Regions from separate parts of the Clostridium sp. Marseille-Q7071 genome, predicted to be linked through region 1. Evidence: a T-box and tRNA genes for the amino acid it is inferred to sense, from the RefSeq annotation. Region 1 holds a T-box; the other regions hold tRNA genes.
What was found. A T-box is a leader RNA that pairs with one kind of tRNA and senses whether it is charged. The one in region 1 lies ahead of trpS (tryptophan--tRNA ligase), so its partner is inferred to be a tRNA-Trp.
Positions count from the first base shown of each region.

Region 2: it encodes a tRNA-Trp, which carries the amino acid that the T-box ahead of trpS (tryptophan--tRNA ligase) is inferred to sense. The anticodon was not compared.
Region 3: it encodes a tRNA-Trp, which carries the amino acid that the T-box ahead of trpS (tryptophan--tRNA ligase) is inferred to sense. The anticodon was not compared.

Region 1 is NZ_CBCOPR010000001.1:1,901,805-1,909,205, reverse strand. It holds gene ACWPW7_RS08815 (peptide chain release factor 3) at 523-2,121, opposite strand; gene ACWPW7_RS08810 (AAA family ATPase) at 2,604-3,191, opposite strand; gene trpS (tryptophan--tRNA ligase) at 3,300-4,298, opposite strand; T-box leader at 4,365-4,604, opposite strand; gene ACWPW7_RS08800 (desulfoferrodoxin) at 4,657-5,034, opposite strand; gene ACWPW7_RS08795 (hypothetical protein) at 5,604-5,831, shown strand; gene ACWPW7_RS08790 (VOC family protein) at 5,976-6,353, shown strand; gene ACWPW7_RS08785 (GH36-type glycosyl hydrolase domain-containing protein) at 6,434-7,401, opposite strand, start outside.
Region 2 is NZ_CBCOPR010000001.1:177,109-184,509, forward strand. It holds gene ACWPW7_RS00765 (ABC transporter permease) at 1-280, opposite strand, end outside; gene ACWPW7_RS00770 (ABC transporter ATP-binding protein) at 280-1,362, opposite strand; tRNA gene ACWPW7_RS00775 (tRNA-Trp) at 2,096-2,171, opposite strand; gene ACWPW7_RS00780 (HAD-IB family hydrolase) at 2,776-3,504, shown strand; gene ACWPW7_RS00785 (hypothetical protein) at 3,671-3,808, opposite strand; gene ACWPW7_RS00790 (hypothetical protein) at 3,838-4,533, opposite strand; gene ACWPW7_RS00795 (fluoroquinolone export ABC transporter permease subunit) at 4,547-5,224, opposite strand; gene ACWPW7_RS00800 (ABC transporter ATP-binding protein) at 5,221-6,072, opposite strand; gene ACWPW7_RS00805 (TetR/AcrR family transcriptional regulator) at 6,192-6,764, opposite strand; gene ACWPW7_RS00810 (AI-2E family transporter) at 6,957-7,401, shown strand, end outside.
Region 3 is NZ_CBCOPR010000001.1:201,101-208,501, forward strand. It holds gene ACWPW7_RS00905 (GNAT family N-acetyltransferase) at 53-655, opposite strand; gene ACWPW7_RS00910 (TetR/AcrR family transcriptional regulator) at 1,523-2,095, shown strand; gene ACWPW7_RS00915 (alpha/beta hydrolase) at 2,212-3,135, shown strand; gene ACWPW7_RS00920 (GNAT family N-acetyltransferase) at 3,492-3,914, shown strand; gene ACWPW7_RS00925 (GNAT family N-acetyltransferase) at 4,029-4,541, opposite strand; tRNA gene ACWPW7_RS00930 (tRNA-Trp) at 5,366-5,441, opposite strand; gene ACWPW7_RS00935 (CBS domain-containing protein) at 5,757-6,377, opposite strand; gene ACWPW7_RS00940 (HD-GYP domain-containing protein) at 6,637-7,401, shown strand, end outside.

The DNA of each region.
Region 1 (7,401 bases):
TATACTTTCACTTATGCTTAATAAAGCTTTAAGTAGATAAGATACTTAATAAATTAATCATTAGAGTAAGCATTTCTGCGTATTATGAGTTACATAGAAATTTGATCTCTTCTAGTGATATATAAAATAAAAATAGCATTTTATGAAGATGAACAAATTAAAGATAAAATCAACAATAAAGTTTTATAATATTTTTATTAAATTTTATAAGTTTTACATAACGGATGATAGCTAAATGACATATTTACGGTGGTTTGGCGGTTTTATGTTACTACTATTATTAATATGTCTCTTCTTTTTAATTGGTGGAAATTTGATAAATGTGCTGTTAATAATCAGTTTGTTTACTATAATTCAAGATATATTTCATAAATATTTACGTCCATAAAACATCTCTAAAAGCGGAGTCAAAAATGATTCTTAATTTTTAAATTCCTTTTTCCAATCTATCTATAATTAGTTTTTTAAAAGCAAGAAAGCGTGAATTCATCACGCTTTCTTTGTTAGGTATTTCAAAATATCTTAATCATTATTTTTAGCTATATCTGATAATACTAGGCCATCATTATGCTCTAATGCCCAACTTATTCCCCAATCATTTTGGAAAATCAGTAAATCTCTATCTTTAAAGTCTTTTACCACTTTAGTATCACTAGTAATATTCAATTTTTCTGCTGGTATATCAGAATTTTCAATCCATCTTATATTTCTAAAGGAAAGCATATCCATTTTAATATCAACATTATACTCATTTTTAAGTCTAAATTCTAAAACTTCAAACTGGAGTACTCCTACAACACCTACAATAATTTGTTCTGTACCTATATGAAGTTCTTTAAATACTTGAATAGCACCCTCTTGAGAAATTTGAGTTATTCCTTTTATGAATTGTTTTCTTTTCATTGTATCTACTGTTCTAACTCTAGCAAAATGCTCTGGTGCAAAAGTTGGTATTCCCTCAAATTTTAACTTATTGTTTGGAGAACATAGTGTGTCACCTATACTAAAAATACCTGGATCAAATACCCCTATTATATCTCCAGCATAAGCATTCTCTACTATTTCCCTATCCTGTGCCAAGAATTGCTGAGGTTGTGAAAGTTTAACTTTACTATTTCCTTGAATGTGGAAAACTTCCATGCCCTTTTCAAATTTCCCTGAACAAATTCTCATAAATGCTATTCTATCTCTATGTGCTTTGTTCATATTAGCTTGTATCTTAAAAACAAAGGCAGAAAAATCCTCTGAAAATACATCTATTTTACCTTTATCTGATATTCTAGGTAATGGTACTGTAGTTAAATTTAAGAAATGCCCTAAAAATGGTTCTACTCCGAAATTTGTTAATGCACTTCCAAAAAACACAGGAGTTAATTCTCCTCTTTTAACTTTTTCATAATTAAAATCATCTCCTGCTACATCTAAAAGCTCTATATCTTCTAAAAGTTTTTCATATAGTGAATCTCCAATAGCTTCTCTTACTGCATCTTCATCTTCCATAGGAATTATATCTGTTTCAACTTCAGTTTGTCCATGGTTCCCTGCATTAAATATTTCTATTTCTTTTTTCTCTCTATCATAGACTCCTTTAAAGTGAATTCCTGTACCTATTGGCCAATTTATTGGATAAGATTTAATTCCAAGTTCATTTTCAAGTTCTTCCATAAGTTCAAAAGGATCTCTTGTTTCTCTATCCATTTTATTTATAAAAGTAAATATAGGAATTTCTCTTATACTACAAACATGAAATAACTTTCTTGTTTGTTCTTCAACCCCTTTAGCCCCATCAAGTACCATAACTGCACTGTCCGCTGCCATAAGAGTTCTATAGGTATCTTCACTAAAATCCTGATGTCCTGGAGTATCTAATATATTTATACAAAATCCATTGTAATTAAACTCCATTACTGAAGAAGTAACGGAAATTCCTCTCTTTTTTTCTATTTCCATCCAATCCGAAACAGCATGTTTAGCTGTTTTCCTAGCTTTAACAGACCCTGCAAGTCTAATAGCTCCTCCATATAAAAGTAACTTTTCTGTAAGTGTAGTCTTACCAGCGTCAGGGTGAGAAATTATAGCAAAGGTTCTTCTTTTTTCAATTTCTTTTATGTAATCGCTCAAAAGTACCGCTCCTTTATTTAAATATATTAACTATTTTATCCTAAATCTTCACAAAATATATAAATTTAAAGTTTTATAAATATCCATATAACTATTATTGTAAAGAAAAATTTAACTATAATAAATTGAAACAATTTAAAATAAACTTTTAATTAATTATATAAATATTTTAAAATAAAACTATAATTTATTGTATATTATTATCACTTTAATCTTTAGTAAAATTAGCTAAGTTAATAAAATTTTTATAAGATTTAGGCTATGTTCTGTAAATAAACCTACCTTATATAATATCATATTGATTTGTATAAAACAATTTTTAAAAATATTTTTTAGTTAAGATATAGATGTACTACTTTCCAATTTAATCTATACATTTTATAATTACATTATTGAATTCTTTAAATTTCTACCTTATACAATTGAAAATTGACAATAAAGAATTAAAATAAAAAAGACATTTAGTGACTAAAATATAGTCTCTAAATGCTTTCTCCCGCAACTTCTGAAGTTGCACCTTTTATCCCAATTATGTCTAATATTTGTTTCGCTCTTTCTCTAGTGTTTCCCGTTAATTTAATATACGGTACAGACTCTACATCTAAAAACTGTTTAATAGCTTCATCTACTTTGCTGGCAGTTTCTTCATCTTGCCATCTAACTCCATCTTTAGAGTATCCAAATTCTCGTCCTACATAAAATATATAATCGTATTTTGAAATATCTCTAATTGCAAGGCCATAAAGATCTTTTAATATCTCTATTTCTTTTACAGTGCGTTTTTTATCACCTAACATAAACCTTGCATATATGTATGGAACAAAAGTAGCATAATCAGTAATAGCATACTCAAAAATTTCTAGCTCTTCTTCTAACTTAGCTTGGCCTAAATATATACCATATTGTTCAGAGATAGTTTCAATCATACCCTTTTCTCTTAAATATTCTGTACTATATTCTGCCGCACAGCCTACATCTAATCCTAATATTTTCATATCAACATATAATTGTTGTATAAGTGTAGTCTTTCCACATCTTGGTCCACCCAAAACTGCTATTCTAGTAGTCATTGCTTATGACCTCCAAATATTTTAATTGCATAGTAAATTATAGCAATTTACTATGCAATTTTCAACATTTTACTTAGATATGAAGCAAAATCTCTTAAATAAATCTAATTATCTTGGTATAAGTCCAATCTTTTTCTGCATTTTTCTTAATGTCTTTGTAGCTACATAATTTGCTTTTTCTGAACCTTTTTTATATATTTCTTCAAGATAATCCTTGTTTTCTAGAAGCTCTTTAACTTTTTTTTGAACTGGCTCAAGCTCAGAAATTATTGCTTCTCCTACATCCTTCTTAAATTCTGCATATCCTAAACCTTCATATTTCTTCTCTATTTCTTCCATTGTCATTCCTGTTATAGTGCTTAGAATGGTCATTAAATTTTTAACTCCTAATTGGTCATCATTATATTTAACTACACCTAAGCTATCTGTAACAGCTCTAGAAATTTTCTTTCTTATAACCTCAGGTGGATCCATAATTAATATATATCCATTTGGATTATTTTCAGATTTAGACATTTTCTTCTCTGGATTTTGTAAATCCATTATTTTAGCTCCAGTTTTACCTACATAAGCTTCAGGTATTACAAAAGTAGGACTGTATAGCCTATTAAATCTTTCAGCTAAATCCCTAGCAAGTTCTAAATGTTGTACTTGATCAACTCCTACAGGCACCACATCTGTTTGATATAAAAGCACATCTGCTGCCATAAGCACTGGATAGTTAAATAATCCAGCACCTATACTTTCTCCACTATTCTTAGATTTATCTTTATATTGAGTCATTCTGCTAAGCTCTCCCATATAACTATTACAAGTTAAAAGCCAAGATGCCTCACAATGAGCTGGTACATGTGACTGAATAAATAGTGTATTAGTATCTGGATTTATGCCTGCCGCTATATAAATTGCTAAAATTTCTAAAGTTCTTCTTCTAAGCTCTGCTGGACTTTGTGATACCGTAATTGCATGTAAATTAACTACACAAAAATAACATTCATATTCCTCTTGAAGTTTAGTCCAATTCTTAATAGCTCCTAAATAGTTGCCTAATGTTAAATCTCCTGAAGGTTTTATTCCACTAAATATAACCTTTTTTTTGTCTTCCATAAAACTTCCTCCTTTATCTTTTAAAATTATTCCCTAAATTAAATAAAAAAGCCCTATGGAAAAATTCCATAGGGCGCTATCATACGCGGTGCCACCTAAATTCAAAACTAATTAATTTAGTCTTCTTTATCAGATACATTATAATATCTTACCTCTATAACGGGAGGTTCACGTCAAAGACTACTTTAAGTTCATCTTGAATCTCAAAGACCCATTCAGCTTAAGCATAATTATGATAATTCCACCATCTATCACTCTCTTTAAATCTGTTTTTTAAGCTTACTTACTTCTTTTCAACGATTTTATTAATTTTCTTTTTATATATGATATGACATTAAGCAGATAATGTCAATAGTTTTTATGATTTCCACAATCCGTGCAAATTACAATATTCTCTTGCGTATAAAACTTTATCCAGAGTTGTGCTAAAAACAGCTTCTGGTTTTTCATCAACGCTTAAATATTTTCTGTAAACTCTATCTTCTGTATGAAGTTCTATCCACTCAATATGATGTTCTGGTGTCATTGGATGCTCTACTGAACCTATTCTAACAACAACTTTTCCATCCACTTCTTCTAACACAGGAACATGCTTTTCATTAGCTGCATCAGTAGTATTTTCTTTTTTAAGAGTCATAGGTTTACCACAGCAAACTAAACTACCTCCAGCAGCATGTACAACCTCTATCATATTTCCGCAAATATCACATTTATAAACTTGTCTTAATTCTGTCATATTAATTCCTCCTTATTTAATAAAAATTGTAACTATATAAAGAAATAACTAGTCAAAGATGCCAAGTATATTTTCCGTCATGCATATATATATTCCAATAGTAGTTAGATTATCATCCATCCTAAAGACATAACATACCACGAAATAAATGTGCATACTGATCAGTTATTTTTTATATGCTAAAATACTAGTACTTACTATACTGCAATTTGTATTAAAGCCATATTTATAACAATTGTCATAAATATGGATAAAATTACAAATTCTCTAATTTTAGTATCATTAATTATCTTATTCTACAAAAAGAAATATTCTCCTTTTAATTCTATAATTTATCCAAAATATATTTAGTATTATTTTTTATATTGTACGCAAAATAACTGTAAGAGTCTGAAATAAAATAACTAGTTAAAAATGATAGTAATATTTTATATCAGGTTAAAAGTTAACTTACATTGATAAGTTCTATCCACGTTATAGGTGGTGTGACAGAAAGTAAATTAATATAATGACTAGCTTTTTTGAAAAATACTTAAATTAAATCATATTTATATAAGGGAGTGATTTTTATGGCGAAGAGGAAAAAAAACTCTTATGGACCAAATGAACGCGAATTTTTAGAAGCACCATTAAAAGAAGTTAGAGCTTATTCATTAAAAGATTATACAAAGCTTCCTGATAATGTAAGAGATAATATTGTATCAAATAATATCTCCAATCAAGAATTCGACTATACTTATAATAGTGGTTCAGATATACCTGGTTTTAAATCTGAAAAAACTTTAAAGAAAAAATAATTTATTTTAAATGCCTTAACCTAGCTTTTAAAGCTAGGTATTTTTATATGGTGAAAAATTCAAAAAATTGTTATAATCAAAATATAAGGAAATTAAGAATGTATACCATAAAATTTAAAATATTTAGTTTTAGGAGGAAAGTACATGATAAAATCTATTTACCCAACAATTTTTGTAAAAGACATGGAAATATCTACAAATTTCTATAAAAAGCTTTTAAATCTTAAAGAAAAAAGAAATTTTACTCCTCAACCTAATGTACACATAATAATATTAGGTGATGAAAACAATAACCTTATTGAATTTATAAAAAATAATAATATAAACTCTGAAAGCTCATCTAAGTCTAATATGTCTGTAATAGTTCATGTTGAAAATATAGATAAAATGTTAGATATTATTAAAAGTGAAAATATTGAAATCTTACAGGGACCTATAACTACAGATTTAGGCGCTAAAATCATATTTGTAAAGGATATGGATGGAATCACCATTGAACTTATAGAAGAAGATTTTAACTAAAAAAACGTGGTTAACCACCACGTTTTTTTAGTTAATAGTTTATAGTTAAATGTTAACTTATTATTTTTTTAAAAAATGTATTAATTATAAGTTACTTCTATATTATATTGTCCTTCATCAAAATAAGGGATAAAATTATCTTCAATTTTTTTATTATTAAGATAAATACTCTTTTTGTCACCTTTTTTAATCCTAATATTATAAATAGCCTTATTAAACTTATATTGTATTTCATATTGCTCCCAAGGTAAAGAGCTGCAAGGATTTATAGTGAATCCTTTCCCATCTTTAATAGAAAATCCTAAAATTCCCTCAATAGCTACTTTATACATCCATGAAGAAGTTCCTGTGTACCAACTCCAACCACCTCGACCTACATGAGGCTCAACAGAATAAACATCTGCCGTCATTACATAAGGCTCTGTTTTATAAATTTCTGTGGATAAATAATCACTACTATGATTTATAGGATTAATCATGTTAAAGAGTTTTATCGCAATATCGCATTTACCCATTTTAGCAAAAGCCAGTATTGCCCAAGTAGCAGCATGAGTATATTGACCTCCATTCTCCCTAACTCCTGGTATATATCCTTTAATATATCCTGGCTCAAGTTTTGATTTCTTAAAAGGAGGAGTTAATAATAATATCATTCCCTTATCTTCTCTTACTAAATATTTATAAAGATTATTCATAGCTTCTTCTGCTCTTTCTTTATCTCCAGCCCCAGAAATAACAGACCAGGATTGACTTAGTGAATCTATTCTACACTCTTCATTATAAGATGATCCCAATGGAGTACCATCATCAAAGTAAGCCCTTCTATACCACTGTCCATCCCATCCATTTTCCTCTAGAGATTTTTTTATAAACTGCTGTATTTCATCATATTTTTTATAAGATTTATCATCATCTTTAAAGCTACAAATATTTTTAAAGCTGTTTAAGATACTATATAAAAACCATGCAAGCCAAACACTTTCTCCTTTTCCTTTATTGCCTACGGTACTCATTCCATCATTCCAGTCACCACTACCCATTAATGGTA
Region 2 (7,401 bases), 1.7 Mb from region 1:
GAGATAATAATCTTTTATAATTGTCCAATGTAAAAGGTAACTGGATATCTCCATATTCACCTCTTGATAGAAAGCTAACTATTAGCACAAGAAGTAATGGAACAATAAAAAATGTAATTAACCATATGGCGACTGGACCTATGGTTTTAAATATTGGGGCAGACTTTAAAAATCTTCTCTTAAAACCCTCTTGACTTTCTAATGAAGCATTTTTATTTTCTGTCCTACGCAATAGCTTTCCAAGAAAGTTTGAAAAAGCCTTGCTAAGTTTACCCCACATTATTGTACCACCACTGCGTGTTTAGGATTCCATGTGGCAAACACGTATGGTTTATTATGGGCATCTAAGGAGTATACGTCACTTATAGGTTCTGATACAACGAACTCCATGCCATTTTTAGTAACAACAACGGTTTTAATAACCGAACCATTATAAATTCTCTCTTTAACATTTACCTTTATTCCAACCATTCCAATATCAACATTATTTGAAAGTTTAATTCTTTCTGGTCTAATTGCAAGACAAATTTCCTGTGCCATAGAAATCGGAGAATCACTTATTAGTATTTCTTCTCCAGCATCTTTATTTATAAGATATCTGTCTTCACCTTTTTCTAAAATTGTGCCTTCAAATAAATTAGTTTCACCAATAAAGTTTGCAACAAACTTAGTTCTTGGTTTTTCATAGATTTCTGCTGGAGTGCCAACATGTTCTATAACACCTTTATTCATAACTACAATCCTATCAGACATAGTTAATGCCTCTTCTTGATCGTGAGTTACATAAATAAATGTAATACCTAATTTCCTTTGAAGCTGTTTTAGCTCTAATTGCATTTGTTTTCTAAGTTTTAAGTCTAATGCTCCTAAAGGTTCATCTAATAAAAGCACTTTTGGATTATTTATAACTGCTCTTGCTATAGCAACCCTTTGCTTTTGCCCACCTGAAAGCTCATTTGGCATTCTATTTTCATAACCTTCAAGCTGAACCATTTTTAACATTTCACTTACTCTTGCTTTAATTTGGCTTTCTGATACATTTTTAACTTTTAAGCCAAAAGCTACATTTTCAAAAATATTCATATGAGGAAATAATGCATAACTTTGGAATACTGTGTTAACACATCTTTTGTATGCAGGTACTTTTGATACGTCTTCTTCATCTATAAAGATAGAACCTATACTTGGATCTTCAAATCCTGCTATCATTCTTAATGTTGTTGTTTTACCACACCCACTGGGACCTAAAATTGTTAAAAATTCTCCCTTCCTAATATCTAGAGAAACCTCTTTAACTGCTAAGGAATCACTTCCTACGAATCTTTTGCTAATACCTTCTAATTGAACCATTACGTCAATCAAGAAAATCACCCCTACCTTATATTGTTTGTTTATGTAAATTTAAAATTACTAACTTTATATAATTCACAATTTTAATTGCAAATCATCAATTTCCTTAAATCATGTTTTATAAAAATAAAAAACCCCTTGCATAAAAATTGCAGGGGTGTAGATTTCATAAGTATTTATCTCTTTGATAAAACTAGCTGTCTTTGTATATGGATTATAAATTACTTTATAAATTTAGGACAAACTCCAAAGCGTTAACCAACGTTATCTTAATATTGTTTAAACTACTTCTTTATTAAGATACTGTTGCTCCTATTTTCTCCATTAACCCCTCTTCTTTATTTATTTTAAATAATTGGTTTTTACTACTTATCGACTTATCCGTACTCATAATATCCCTCTTATCTCAAAATAAAATTCTTAATATTTATCTCTTAAATTTATAAAATGATAACCTATATAATAAAGCTATCAGCTTAGATTATACCAAAGCTATCAAGAAAATTCTACAATTTATTTATATTTATTTAATGTAAATTTAGACAATTGATTTACTTAACAATTATCTGATTAAGTCAAGTGATTTATAATATTATATTCTAGTATCTCTATAAATTTCATGTTTTTTATAAATACATAAAAATATCCCCCAAATTCAATTGAAGGACATTTTTAATATCTCAAATTTAAACGCTATAAATTATTTAACTACCCTAAAAAAGTTACCTAAAAAATATTAGGTATTTGGCAGGGGCAGCAGGACTCGAACCCGCAACCAATGGTTTTGGAGACCACTACTCTACCAATTGAGCCATACCCCTATAACGAAGATTATTTTATCATATTTTAGTATATATTGTCAATATAAATATGGTTCAGTATCTTTATATTTTAAAACAATTTACAACTTAATTTAATCCACAGTTCACAATGTAAAACTTAACTTAATTCACAATTCACAATTCAAAATTCACAATTGTGGATATTTCTCAGCAGAAGCTGAGAAATTTAGAATTAATTCTTAATTCCTATAATTTCTTCATAGTACTAGTTAAATTTATTAGTATTGCCCAAACTATACTGCACCTCAGTGGAACCCTTTCAGGGATTCACTACTGTCCCCCAGAGGTGGAGAGCCGGGAATTGTATTGCTAGTAAAAAAATTAATTTCAACATTAACTGCAAATTGTAAATCAAATAAGGAAGAAACTTCTATAAGATGAATTACAAATTGAATAGTTCTAATTTAAAACAATAAAAAGTACCAGCTTTTTGATGTATACATTAATTTTAAATTGGCATATCTATATATGTATATAAATATTAATATTTTAAAATAATGATTTATTTTTTGACATTATTTAATAATATGATACAATCTATTATTAAATATAAAAAAATTCAATATTGTTAGGAGTGAATACTATGGGAAATATCGCAGCATTTTTTGATATTGATGGAACAATATATAGAGAAGGTTTGATAACAGAAGTTTTTAAAAAGATAATAAAATATGAATTAGTAGAAGAAAAAAAATGGTATAGTGAAGTTAGACCATCTTTTATTAAATGGGATAAAAGACAAGGTGATTACGATACTTATTTGTTAAAAATGGTAGATATATATATAGAAGCTATAAAAGGTATAAGTAAAAATCATATAGATTACATTGCAAAAAAAGTAATAGAACAAAAAGGGGATAGAGTATATACATTTTCAAGAGAGAGAATAAGATGGCATAAAGAACAAGGTCATATAGTTATTGCTATATCTGGTTCTCCAATTGAGCTTGTAAGAGAGATGTCAAACAAATACAATATGGATGATTATAGAGGCTCAATATACTTGCTAGATGAAAATGAAACTTATACAGGTGACATAATACCTATGTGGGATTCTGAAAGTAAAGAAAAAGCATTGATGGAATTGAAAGAAAAATATAATATAGATCTTGAAAGAAGTTATGCATATGGTGATACATCTGGTGATTTTACTATGTTTAAGTCTGTAGGAATACCTTACTGTATAAATCCTACTAAGGAGCTTTTAACAAAAGTTATGGAGGATGAAGAAGTAAAGGATAAAATAAAAGTTATAGTTGAGAGAAAAGATGTAACTTATAACTTAAATATAGATAATATACAATTTTTATAATATTTTTAAAAAACTTTCTAGAGAATTTATCTGAGGTTTTGTTTTCACAAACCTAAAAGGCTTAAAAACTAGTAATGCTAAATGCTCAGCTACTAAGCCTTATAGGATTGTTCTACTTAACTCAGCTTCTTCTCTATATCTTAACTAAAATAACAATCAGTGAATACTACATTAAATTGAGTATTCGCTTTTTTAAAATATTAATTCTATTTTCTATTTCTTTAATTCTAGTAGCAAATCTTTCATGTAATTTAGGAATAATCTTATTTTCTCGCTCATCCTTTAGTAAAACTTTAAAAGTCATACAATAAATTTAAATTAATTCAAAAAACATTATTGGTTCACTAATTTTCTTCCTAATAAAAATATCCATGCTATATTTACAGCTAAACTAAAAACTAAAATCTTTCCATTTATATAGTTATTTCTTATTATTTCTAAACTATAATAATTAGGTATTATATAGGTTAGAAATTTTATTTTACTATCTATAAAATAATTTATTGCAGGTATAAACAATATAAAACTACAAAGCTTAGTTAATGTTAATCCTTGAAGTTTATTTTCTCCAAAAGCTCCCATAAAAATTGTAGTTATAGGTGCTAAAAGTGAGGTTAGAAATACTATTATAAAAATATTAATCATTCTAGCTTTTATTAAATTTGTAGTTATGAATAATATTAAGTTCATTATAAAACTAATGGCAAAAGGCATTGATAATCTGTATATTAAGTAATTTATTCTTTTAAGGGGTGTTACAGAAAAATATATTATTAAATTTTGATCTTTTTCATCTAATAATATTAATCCTACAAGTACTCCTATAAGAAAAGGTGTCATTATTAATGCCATCCACAGTATAAGAGCATAGTAATTGCTTAAAGACATTCTAAACTTACTCTCTATAAATTTAATTCCTATTGTACAAAATATAATTAATAATAATGGACAAGTAAAAGAAATTAAATACATAGGATCTTTATATATGTTTTTTAAATCTTCCTTTATTAAAATTAATAATTTTTTCATGTTTTCACCTACCCTAAACAAACTTATCTTTTAGAGTTATTTCTGCTAAATAATATAATACCATCATCCAAATTATAGAGATTAGAAAATATATAATATTAATTTCACTTCTATAAATAGCTCCTTCAATTAAGGCTATGGCTATATAAGTAGGAAATAGATTGAAAGGTCTAAAGCTTGTAACTTTAAAATAATTTAAAAGTGGAATTGCTATTAATATACCTACCAGTGTTGCTATTAAAAAATAGTGATTTAAAGTTTTTGAATACATCCCTGTTATTAATCCTATTAATGTAAAAATTATTGAGCTTACTACAACTACACTTGTTAATAAAATTATATTGAATTCTATTCCTTTAACTGTAAAAGTAATAATTAAGCTTACTATGACTGAAATAAGGCTTAAGGATATACATTTTGATATTATATACTCCTGTAATGTTAGTGGAGTTATAGATAACACTAAAGGTATACCTTGATTCCTCTCTAATAACACCATAGCTCCTACAAAGAAAAACCCTAAAAAAGTAGGATCTGAAAAAATTAAAAATATTAATGCCCTATTGGTGAAATTATTAGGTATTAATTGAAGGGCTAACATATAAATAGTAGAAATAAACCCATATACGAAATAAATGCCATTTTTATACTGAGACATAATATCATATTTTATGCTGTGTAAAATTCTCATACTAGAATCCTCCCTGTAACCTCTCTAAAAATTTCTTCTAAGGACGCTTCTAATGTATAAATCTTTTCCACTTCTTTATCGTTAATAATATGAATGAATTCCTTGTTTTCTCCTAAACACTTTAAGTTAAAATCCTTTTGCAGAATACCATTTTCTTTATATTCGACTCTAATTTTCTTATCTCCATATTTAAGCTTTAAATCTCTTGGGTTATCTATAAGTTTAATTTCACCATCTACTATAAATGCAACCCTATCACATATTTTTTCTGCAATGCTCATATTATGAGTAGTTAAAATTGTAGTTTTTCCTTCATGTTTTTTCTTTAGAATAATATCCTCAATCACCTTAGAATTATTTGGATCAAGGCCTGAAGTAGGCTCATCTAAAAATAATAATTCAGGATCATTTAAAAGTGCTCTACAAAAATTTAGTCTCATCTTCATACCCTTTGATAATTCTTCAACCTTTTTATGTCTATGACTTTCTAAGCCCACTATTTTTAGCAATTCTAAAATATTAGTGCAACTATTCTTATAAAGTTTATTAAAAAATTCTAAGTTTTCTATAGCGGTTAATTTCATATATAAATTAGGAAGCTCAAATCCTACTCCAATTTTCTCATAATATTCTCCATTACAATTTTTCACTTCTTGATTCATTACCTTAACAGTTCCTCTATAGTTTTTCATAAGTCCTAGAAGAATCTTTTGGACCGTACTTTTTCCTGCTCCTGATGGACCTAAAAATCCAAAAATTTCACCTCTTTTAATGTTAAAATTCATATTTCTGATACTGTCTTCTTTGCTACTTTTATATCGAAAATTTAAATTCTTAGCTTCTATCATAAACTTCCCTCCACAATAAAAGTCAATTGTTCGTTTTTGTTTTTTAATAAAACATACTGCAACTTTACAGTATGTTTTATTTGATTAATTTAAGTTTCTATGTCTATATAACTTATGTATTATAATTCAATTCCTTTTATAAATATAAATAAATAGCTATATAATGCTTCTTTTGATAATTTTTCACAAGGATTGTACTTAATCATGGTCAAAATTCCTTGTAAAAAAGCTGCTGCTATCATTTTTGATAATAAGACATTATGCTGATTTTTTTCTAAATGGCTTAAAAAATGTCCTTCTAACATTGAAAGAAATTTAAAATTAAAGCCATCAAATTCACTGCCTTTATTTCCTTCCATTAGAATTACAAAGTTTTTATTAAAAATTTCTTCAAAGCCTAGTGGGAAAAAATCATTTAATTCTGAAAAAATCATTTCCTTAGAAAAATTATTGACTTCTACATTAGTTTTATGATGATGGTTTATTAAATAATCAACCTTTTCTATAATAGGCTTCACTACAATTGAAAAAACCTCATTTTTGCTTTCAAAATAGTTATAAAAATTCCCTATGGTAGTTCCTGCCTTTTTAGCGATAGTTCTAATTGCTGCTTTTTCAAAACCTTTCTCATAAAACTCATCTTTAGCAGCCTCAATTATATAATTTCTAACTTCATCCTTTAGTACTTGCATAAAAAATCACCCGTTCTTTATTATACCTCTATAATATGCCAGCCTTTATAAAATGTCAACTTAATTTAACAGAAATAATCATCCTTTTACACCTTTTCTATTAGATTAGTATTAAAACTAAATTAGTTCATAACTAATAATTATTATTCTATGATATAATTGTTTTATATTTTGCATGAAGGGGAGATGTAAATGGAGAATTTAAAATTACAGATAAAGAAAAATCTCCATATATTAGTTATAATTTTATTAGCTTATATAGGAATTAAACTTATTGACAACTACTCAATAGTAGCTGATGCTTATAAGTTTATTATGGGGATATTATCACCTTTTATATTAGGTGCAGTTATAGCTTATGCGTTAAATCCATTGATGGTTTATATTGAAAAAAAATTGAAGGTTTCTAGGGGAATAAGCGTACTCTTAACTTGTGTAATAGTGATTTTAGTATTCACTCTTTCTATAGTATATTTAGTTCCTGGAATTACTGGAAACATTAAAAATCTTATTAATTCTACACCAGATATGGTTGCATCCGCTAATGGATGGATTAGAGAAAATGTTAATAGTAAATTCGTTCTAGAGTTAACTAAAAAATTTGATCTAGCCAAAACCTTAGGAGCATGGTCTACTA
Region 3 (7,401 bases), 1.7 Mb from region 1:
TAAAGACTATTATCATAAATAGTCTTTATTTTTATAGAAAATCCAATATTTTTTAATTTCGTTTCATATATTCTTTTCTCAACATAGAATATACACTTATATTGCCATATTCACCCATTTCATAATTATAATAGTGTTCTCTTAATACTCCATCTTCACAAAAACCTATTTTTTTCACTAAGGCTATAGATGGAAAATTGTCTCTATCTATCATAGCAATAATCTTATTCATATATAATTCCTTAAAGGCAAATTTAAGGAGCCTTTCTATACATTCACTGGCAACTTTTTCTCTCCAATGATGTCTAACAATGGTATATCCTATCTCAGTATTATTTGAATATAAATCAATATTATAAAGCCCTATATCACCAAGAAATTCATTAGTTGTTTTATCAACTATAACCCACCTAATACCTTCTTTATTTTTATACATCACTTCTACTTTCTCTAAATACATATTTGCTTGCTTTTTAGCATCTATAATCTCCGTGCCAGAATACTTCATCACTTCTTTATCAGAAAAAAGTGCCTCTATATCTTTCAAGAAAATTTCATTATATCTGTAAAGTATAAATCTCTTTGTCTCCAAGGTAGGAAATTCTTCAAAACATTTATCTCTTAATCTAATATGATATTCTGGTTCACTATTCATTTACATCACTCCCTTATTCAATGGAGAATTGAGAATTGTAAAGACTTCTCCTTTAAGAATAAACTTTTAAATAAATTTAAAATAGTTATATTGGTTAGCATACTAACTAATTATTTTTTAAGATACTTTAGTTAAATTCTTAATAATCTTGATTAATATGTACAAAAGTATTCTTTATTATATATTACCAAATATTCAGAATACTTTCATGGTACTTTATACTATTATAAAGCTTATATAATACTATTACAGTTGATTATTATAAGTATAATGCTTATAACTCTTTAATTTAAGTTTTATTTTATATTTTTTATTTTTATCGCAATAGCTCTTAAATCTATTACTCGTTGTATATTTATAGATAAACTACCTTAAGAATTAATATATAGCTAAATATAACTACACCCTTAAGTTTTTCAATTCACAATTCACAATGCAAAATTCACAATTAAGGTGGAAATTATTTTTGATCAAAATAATTTCTTTAATGAATTTTTAACTAGCAATGCGATTGCTAGTGTTTTATTGTAGATGTCAACGGTGTTCATCAGTTATTTTTAATACGCCTTATAGTTTAATATTTATTCAATAATATATGAAGAACACTGATCGCCGCTACAGTTAATCAATTCTAAATTTCTCAGTTACCACTGAGAAATATCCGAAATTGTGAATTGTGAACTGTGAATTTTGAATTTGGTGGTTTTAGTGACAATATCAATAAGTTCTAATTATTTTCAGAGATAGATTAAATTTAGAGCTGATATATCTATATATCCATATTCATTATCATAAATTATTGACAATTACCCAAGTTAGCAGTAAAATCATTTTACAATCAGCCAGCCGACCGATAGGAGGTTTTTTATGGAAAAAAGCACTAAAGAAATTATCATAGAAAAAGCTACAAAAATTATTGAATTAAAAGGTGTTAAAAATACCAGTCTTTCAGATATATCAAAAGAATGTGAAATTAGTAAAGGCACTCTTTACTACTACTATCCCACTAAAGATGAACTGATATATGATATAGCAGACAGGCATCTTAAAGCCTTAACTGATCAACTTGTAAACTGGATAGAAACTATTGAAGATGAAAGTAGCCCTGAAGAAATTTTATCTACAGTTTACAAATCTATTTTGTCTCAAGAATTTAGAGGAAAACTCCATATATATCTTATAAGCGAGGCATTAATGGGAAATAAAAAACTTGAGGAATACTTTAAGGAAAACTACAACTATAGCAAAGAAGCTATAATTAAGGGGTTAAAGAAAATATATAAAAAAAATGATAATAGCTTTTATGCAATGGCCTCATTAATTTCTGCTACAATAGATGGTTTCTTAATTCAAAATATCCTTAAAATTAATGAAATACCTATAGAAACAATAACAAAATTCATTGTAGCAAATTACAATAGTGTATATAAAGAAAAATAGCTAATCAAAGATGAGTGATACATTTTCCATCAAATAAGAAGATAGGTTTCCATAATAGTTGGGATATTAAAATCTTCTAATTATTATTTTTATAAAATTAAAAGGGGATGATTACATTGGCATTAGGCAATTTTTATTTTGAGGATAAACTAGAAAAAGATATACATGTATATAAATGGACTCCAGAAGAATCAGAAATAAAAGGAGTAGTACAGATAGTTCACGGAATGGCTGAACACGCAGGAAGATATGATGATTTTGCAAGATTTCTAAACGAAAACGGGTATATCGTTTACGCTGATGACCATAGAGGTCATGGTAAAACAAGTCCTAATGAACTTGGATACATGGGTGAAGGTGATGTATTTCATCTTATGGTAGACAATCTTAAAGAATTAACAGATATAATAAAAAAAGAGAATCCTAAATTGCCTGTATTCTTATTAGGTCACAGCATGGGTTCCTTTATTTCTTTAAGATATAGTGAACTTTATGGCAGTGAGTTAAAAGCATTAATTTTATCTGGAAGTAATGGAAAACAAAATCTTAAATTTTCCTTTGGGACATTGGTAGCTAAAATGGAAATGAAGAAAAAAGGGCCTAAAGCTCCCGCTACTCTTATGGATAAATTAAGTTTTGGAAATTTTAATAGTAAATTTAAGCCTAATCGAACAAATTCTGATTGGCTTACAAGAGATACTAAGGAAGTGGATAAATATCTTGAAGATACTATGTGTGGCACTATACATTCCACATCATATTTTTATCATTTGTTAAAAGGACTTAAAAACAATTACAAACATGAAAATTTAAGTAAAATACCTCCAAATTTACCTATATTATTAGTGGCAGGTAAAAAAGATCCTGTAGGATTAATGGGACAAGGCGTTAAAAGGCTTCAAAATAGTCTAAAAGATGTAGGCATTAAAAAAGTCGACATGAAGCTTTATGATAATGCAAGACATGAGATATTAAATGAAGTTAATAAAGAAGAAGTCTATGGTGATATATTAGAATTTTTAGATAGAAATCAAAAATAGCTTATGCAATTGAGAATTGACAATAGGCAATTACGAGCTTTTCACCCCTGGGGCCTATATGAAAATTATAAGTCTTAATTAACTTTAAAATAACTACAAAAATCTAACCTGCAGTTATATTATAAGTTAAACCCCTGAGGTGAAAAAACTAATTTTAATCTCAATTTTCTATTTACAGATTTCCATTGATTAACTCTCTTTTCAATTTACTTGCCATATTCTATTCATTACTTATAATGTATTTTGTATTTTCATATGTAGTATAATAATTTAAAATATATATCTAAATACAAACTATAAATTTAAGAAGAGACATTTAAATATTTAAGAAAATATTTAAAATTAGGAGGAATCTTATGGATTTTAGAATTCAATATGACTGCTTAAATATAGATTGGAATTACGTATCTGAAACTTTAAAAAGAGTTGGAATGGCATATTTTGAAGGCGAGATACATAAAAAAGCTTTTGAGAATAGCCATGCAGTTGTATTTGTTTTTGATGATGATACTTTAGTTGGTTTTGGTCGTGCTATTTCCGATGGAGTCTATCAAGCTGCAATTTATGATATTGCTGTATTACCAGAATATCAAAGCAAAGGAATTGGAAGAATAGTTATAGATAATATTACCAAAAGCTTACCTCAATGTAATTTTATATTATATGCTTCACCTGGTAAGGAAGTATTCTATGAAAAAATGAATTTTAAGAAAATGAAAACAGGAATGGCATTATTTCTAAATCAAAAGAATATGCAAGAAAAAGGATTTACAGAATAATTAATCCACAATTGATATCTCTGTAAAAAGTTTAATTATTTTATAGAGATATCAATATAGTTATGATAATTGGGGTTATTAAAAATAACCCCTTTAATTTACGTCTTATTGATTTTAATTATTAAAATTTTCTGCCAAATTAGACAATGCTTCGTTATGCACTCTATAAACAGTCCATTCATCCATAGGAACTGCTCCTATCTGTTTATAAAACTTAATTGACGGCTCATTCCAGTCAAGACACCACCAGTCAAGTCTACCACAATTTCTATCTACAGCAAGCTTAGCTAAAAATGAAAGTAGTATTTTTCCAAATCCTTTTCCTCTCATTTCTGGCTTTACATATAAATCTTCTAAATAAATACCTGGTCGTCCCAAAAATGTTGAAAAATTGTGAAAAAACAATGCAAAACCTACTGGTTTACCTTCATATTCTCCAATTACAACTTCTGCTACCTTACGTTCAAATAATGATTCTTTTAAAATTTCTTCTGTAGCAACAACCTCATGTAATAATTTCTCATAATCTGCTAATTCCTTAATAAACTCTAGAACTAAAGGAATATCTTTCTCTTCCGCAAATCTTAAATTAAAATCTTTTACTTTAGTATTAATTAAAGTACTCATACTTTACCTCCTAATAATTAAGTATAATCTCTATAAATATATTAAATTATAGATTGTACATAAATGATTATAACATGAATTTGAAATAAAAAGAATATTCGGGATTATTGTCTTATGCTGTCATATATTAATGAAACAATAATTAATATAGAATTTTAAAAATATTTGCTCTATTATATAATTTTCTATACTAATATAAACAATGACCTATAGATATATCAGCTCTAAAATTAATATACATGAAAATAATTGGTCTTTTTTAGTATCATAGCTGAAACTGTTGAATTCACAACTCACAGTTCACAATTCACAATTGTGGATATTTCTCAGCAAGAGCTGAGAAATTTAGAATTGATTTATTTTTAAAGTAATATAGTCGCTTTTTATGAAAAATTAGCAGCTGTAGTTTCTCCATAGTACTAGTTAAGTTTATTAGTATTATTCCGAGCTATACTGCATCTCGGGGAAACCCTTATACAATTGAGAATTGGCTATTGAGAATGAAGAATTTTTGATACTTTTCCTTTATTGGAAGAAGTCTTTAATTGATTTATTTTTAAAGTGACATAGTCACTTCTATAAAAAAATCTATTAAAGAAATTAGTTTGATTAAAACTAATTTCAACCTTAATTGTGAATTTTGAATTGTGCATTATCTTAAGTTGTGAATTAAAATACTTAAGGGTGTAGCTATATTCAACTATACATCAATTTTTAAGGTAGCATATCTATATATAGAAATATACCTGTTCTAAAATTAAATAACTTATATTGATTTTCTAATAAAATAAAAGAACTCAGTAAAACAAAGTTTACTGAGTTCTTGGCAGGGGCAGCAGGACTCGAACCCGCAACCAATGGTTTTGGAGACCACTACTCTACCAATTGAGCCATACCCCTATAACGAGATTAATTATATCACATTCTTTTTATAAATACAATATGAATTTTATTAAAGTGATTTATCCAATTTTACAAAATTACTTCCGCTTTCAAATGAAAAATTTAAATTCATTTCTTATAAATTTTTTATAGTTTCTTAAAAAATAACAATCCAGTATGTTAGCCTATTTTCCATTATACTACGTTATCAAATCCTTCTCATAGCATCACTACGAACAAACCCTAACGCTTTATATTATATAAAATAGGCTAACCTCTTTATCTTGTTATTTTTTTTAAACTCCTAATTTAAGCTTATCCATATTTTAATTATTATTGCACATTAAAACCTGAGGATTTAACTTTTGATAATATCTCATCAAAGTTTTCTGTTCTAACCCTTACCACAATTTCTTTAACTTCTGTTTTGCTCTTTGGATCTACAACAACAAAACTTATTATGTCTCCTTTATTTTCAGTAATAATCTTAGATAGTTTTGATATTTGTCCTGGAATATCATGTGCTATGATTGCTAAACGATGTCCTTTATTTAATCCAAATAGTTCAGTAAATTGATGGAATATTCCATAGTGAGTTACTATACCTTTAAAATCTCCACGTTCATCTACAACTGCTATAAATGAAACACTTCTAGTTTCTAAGAAGTGTGCTGCTTCTTCAACTTGTTCCAATGGTTTTATTGTTGGTACATCAGTTCTCATAACGTTTTCTACTAAAAAATCAGAAAGTAAACATTCTCTTTCTACACATTTCTCATAATAATAAGTGTATATTTTTTCTTTTGATATAGCTCCAATAAACTTATTTTCTTCTGCAACTGGAATTGATAAAAATCCATGCTCTTCCATAAGTTCTAACGCCTCACCTATTGTCATTTTTGGCGTAACAGTTATAAGTTTATCTCTTGTCAACATTAAATTGCTTACAAACATTGTTTATCCCTCCTTGTATTAAGGTACTCATGAATATTATATATCAATTATTAGAATTTTTAAATATTTCCTAAGTATTTTTATCGTTATAATATATAATTATAATAAAATGTTCATTAATTGGTACTCTCTATGATAATATATTTATATAAGTTTAGTTTTTTTACATAAATATAGTTTGATTTGAGTAAATATTTAATATAGGATACGGCATCTTTCAATTGTTATTTTCCCCCAGATGCCTAAGTGGGGTTGATTTATGAAAATTAGTTTAAATAAAATAGTTCACGCACTTTCAATTGCTCTTGATTTAGCTATGGTTAATTCTGATATGGGATTAAAAATGATGGAAGATATAGATAGTAATAATAGCACTAAGTTGAAATTTTCTCATCATTCTAATCGAACAACTTATATTTCATTAAGAATAGGTAAACAGTTACAGTTAAGTGATGAATCATATAAAAACTTATATATATCAGCTATGCTCCATGATATTGGATGTCAAGGTATTTTTGATAAAGCTCATACCTTTAAAGAATATATAAAAGAGCACTGTATTGAAGGTGCTAATATGATATTAAAAATCCCTATGTTTATCCATATGTATGATATCATTTTATATCATCATGAAAATTATGATGGTAGTGGAGCAATGAAACTGAAAAATTATTTAACTCCTATTGAAAGTCAAATCATAAGACTAGCAGATTCTGTAGAAATTTTATATGATGAAGCTATACCTTTTTATATGCAGAAAGATAAAATAATAGAATATGTTAAGAAAAATGAAGGAATAATTTTTTCTCCTAAAATAGTAAAGGCATTTTTAGAGATATGTCCTGCTGAAAGTTTTTGGCTAGATATAAACAATACACCTTTCTTTCCTTTTATATTACAAGATATTTTACCTAAAGATATTACTTATGTTACTTTAGAAGAATTTGAATATATAGCAGATATTTTTGCTTCTATAATAGACAATAAAAGTTCTTTTACTGCAAGCCACTCTAGAGGTATTGCA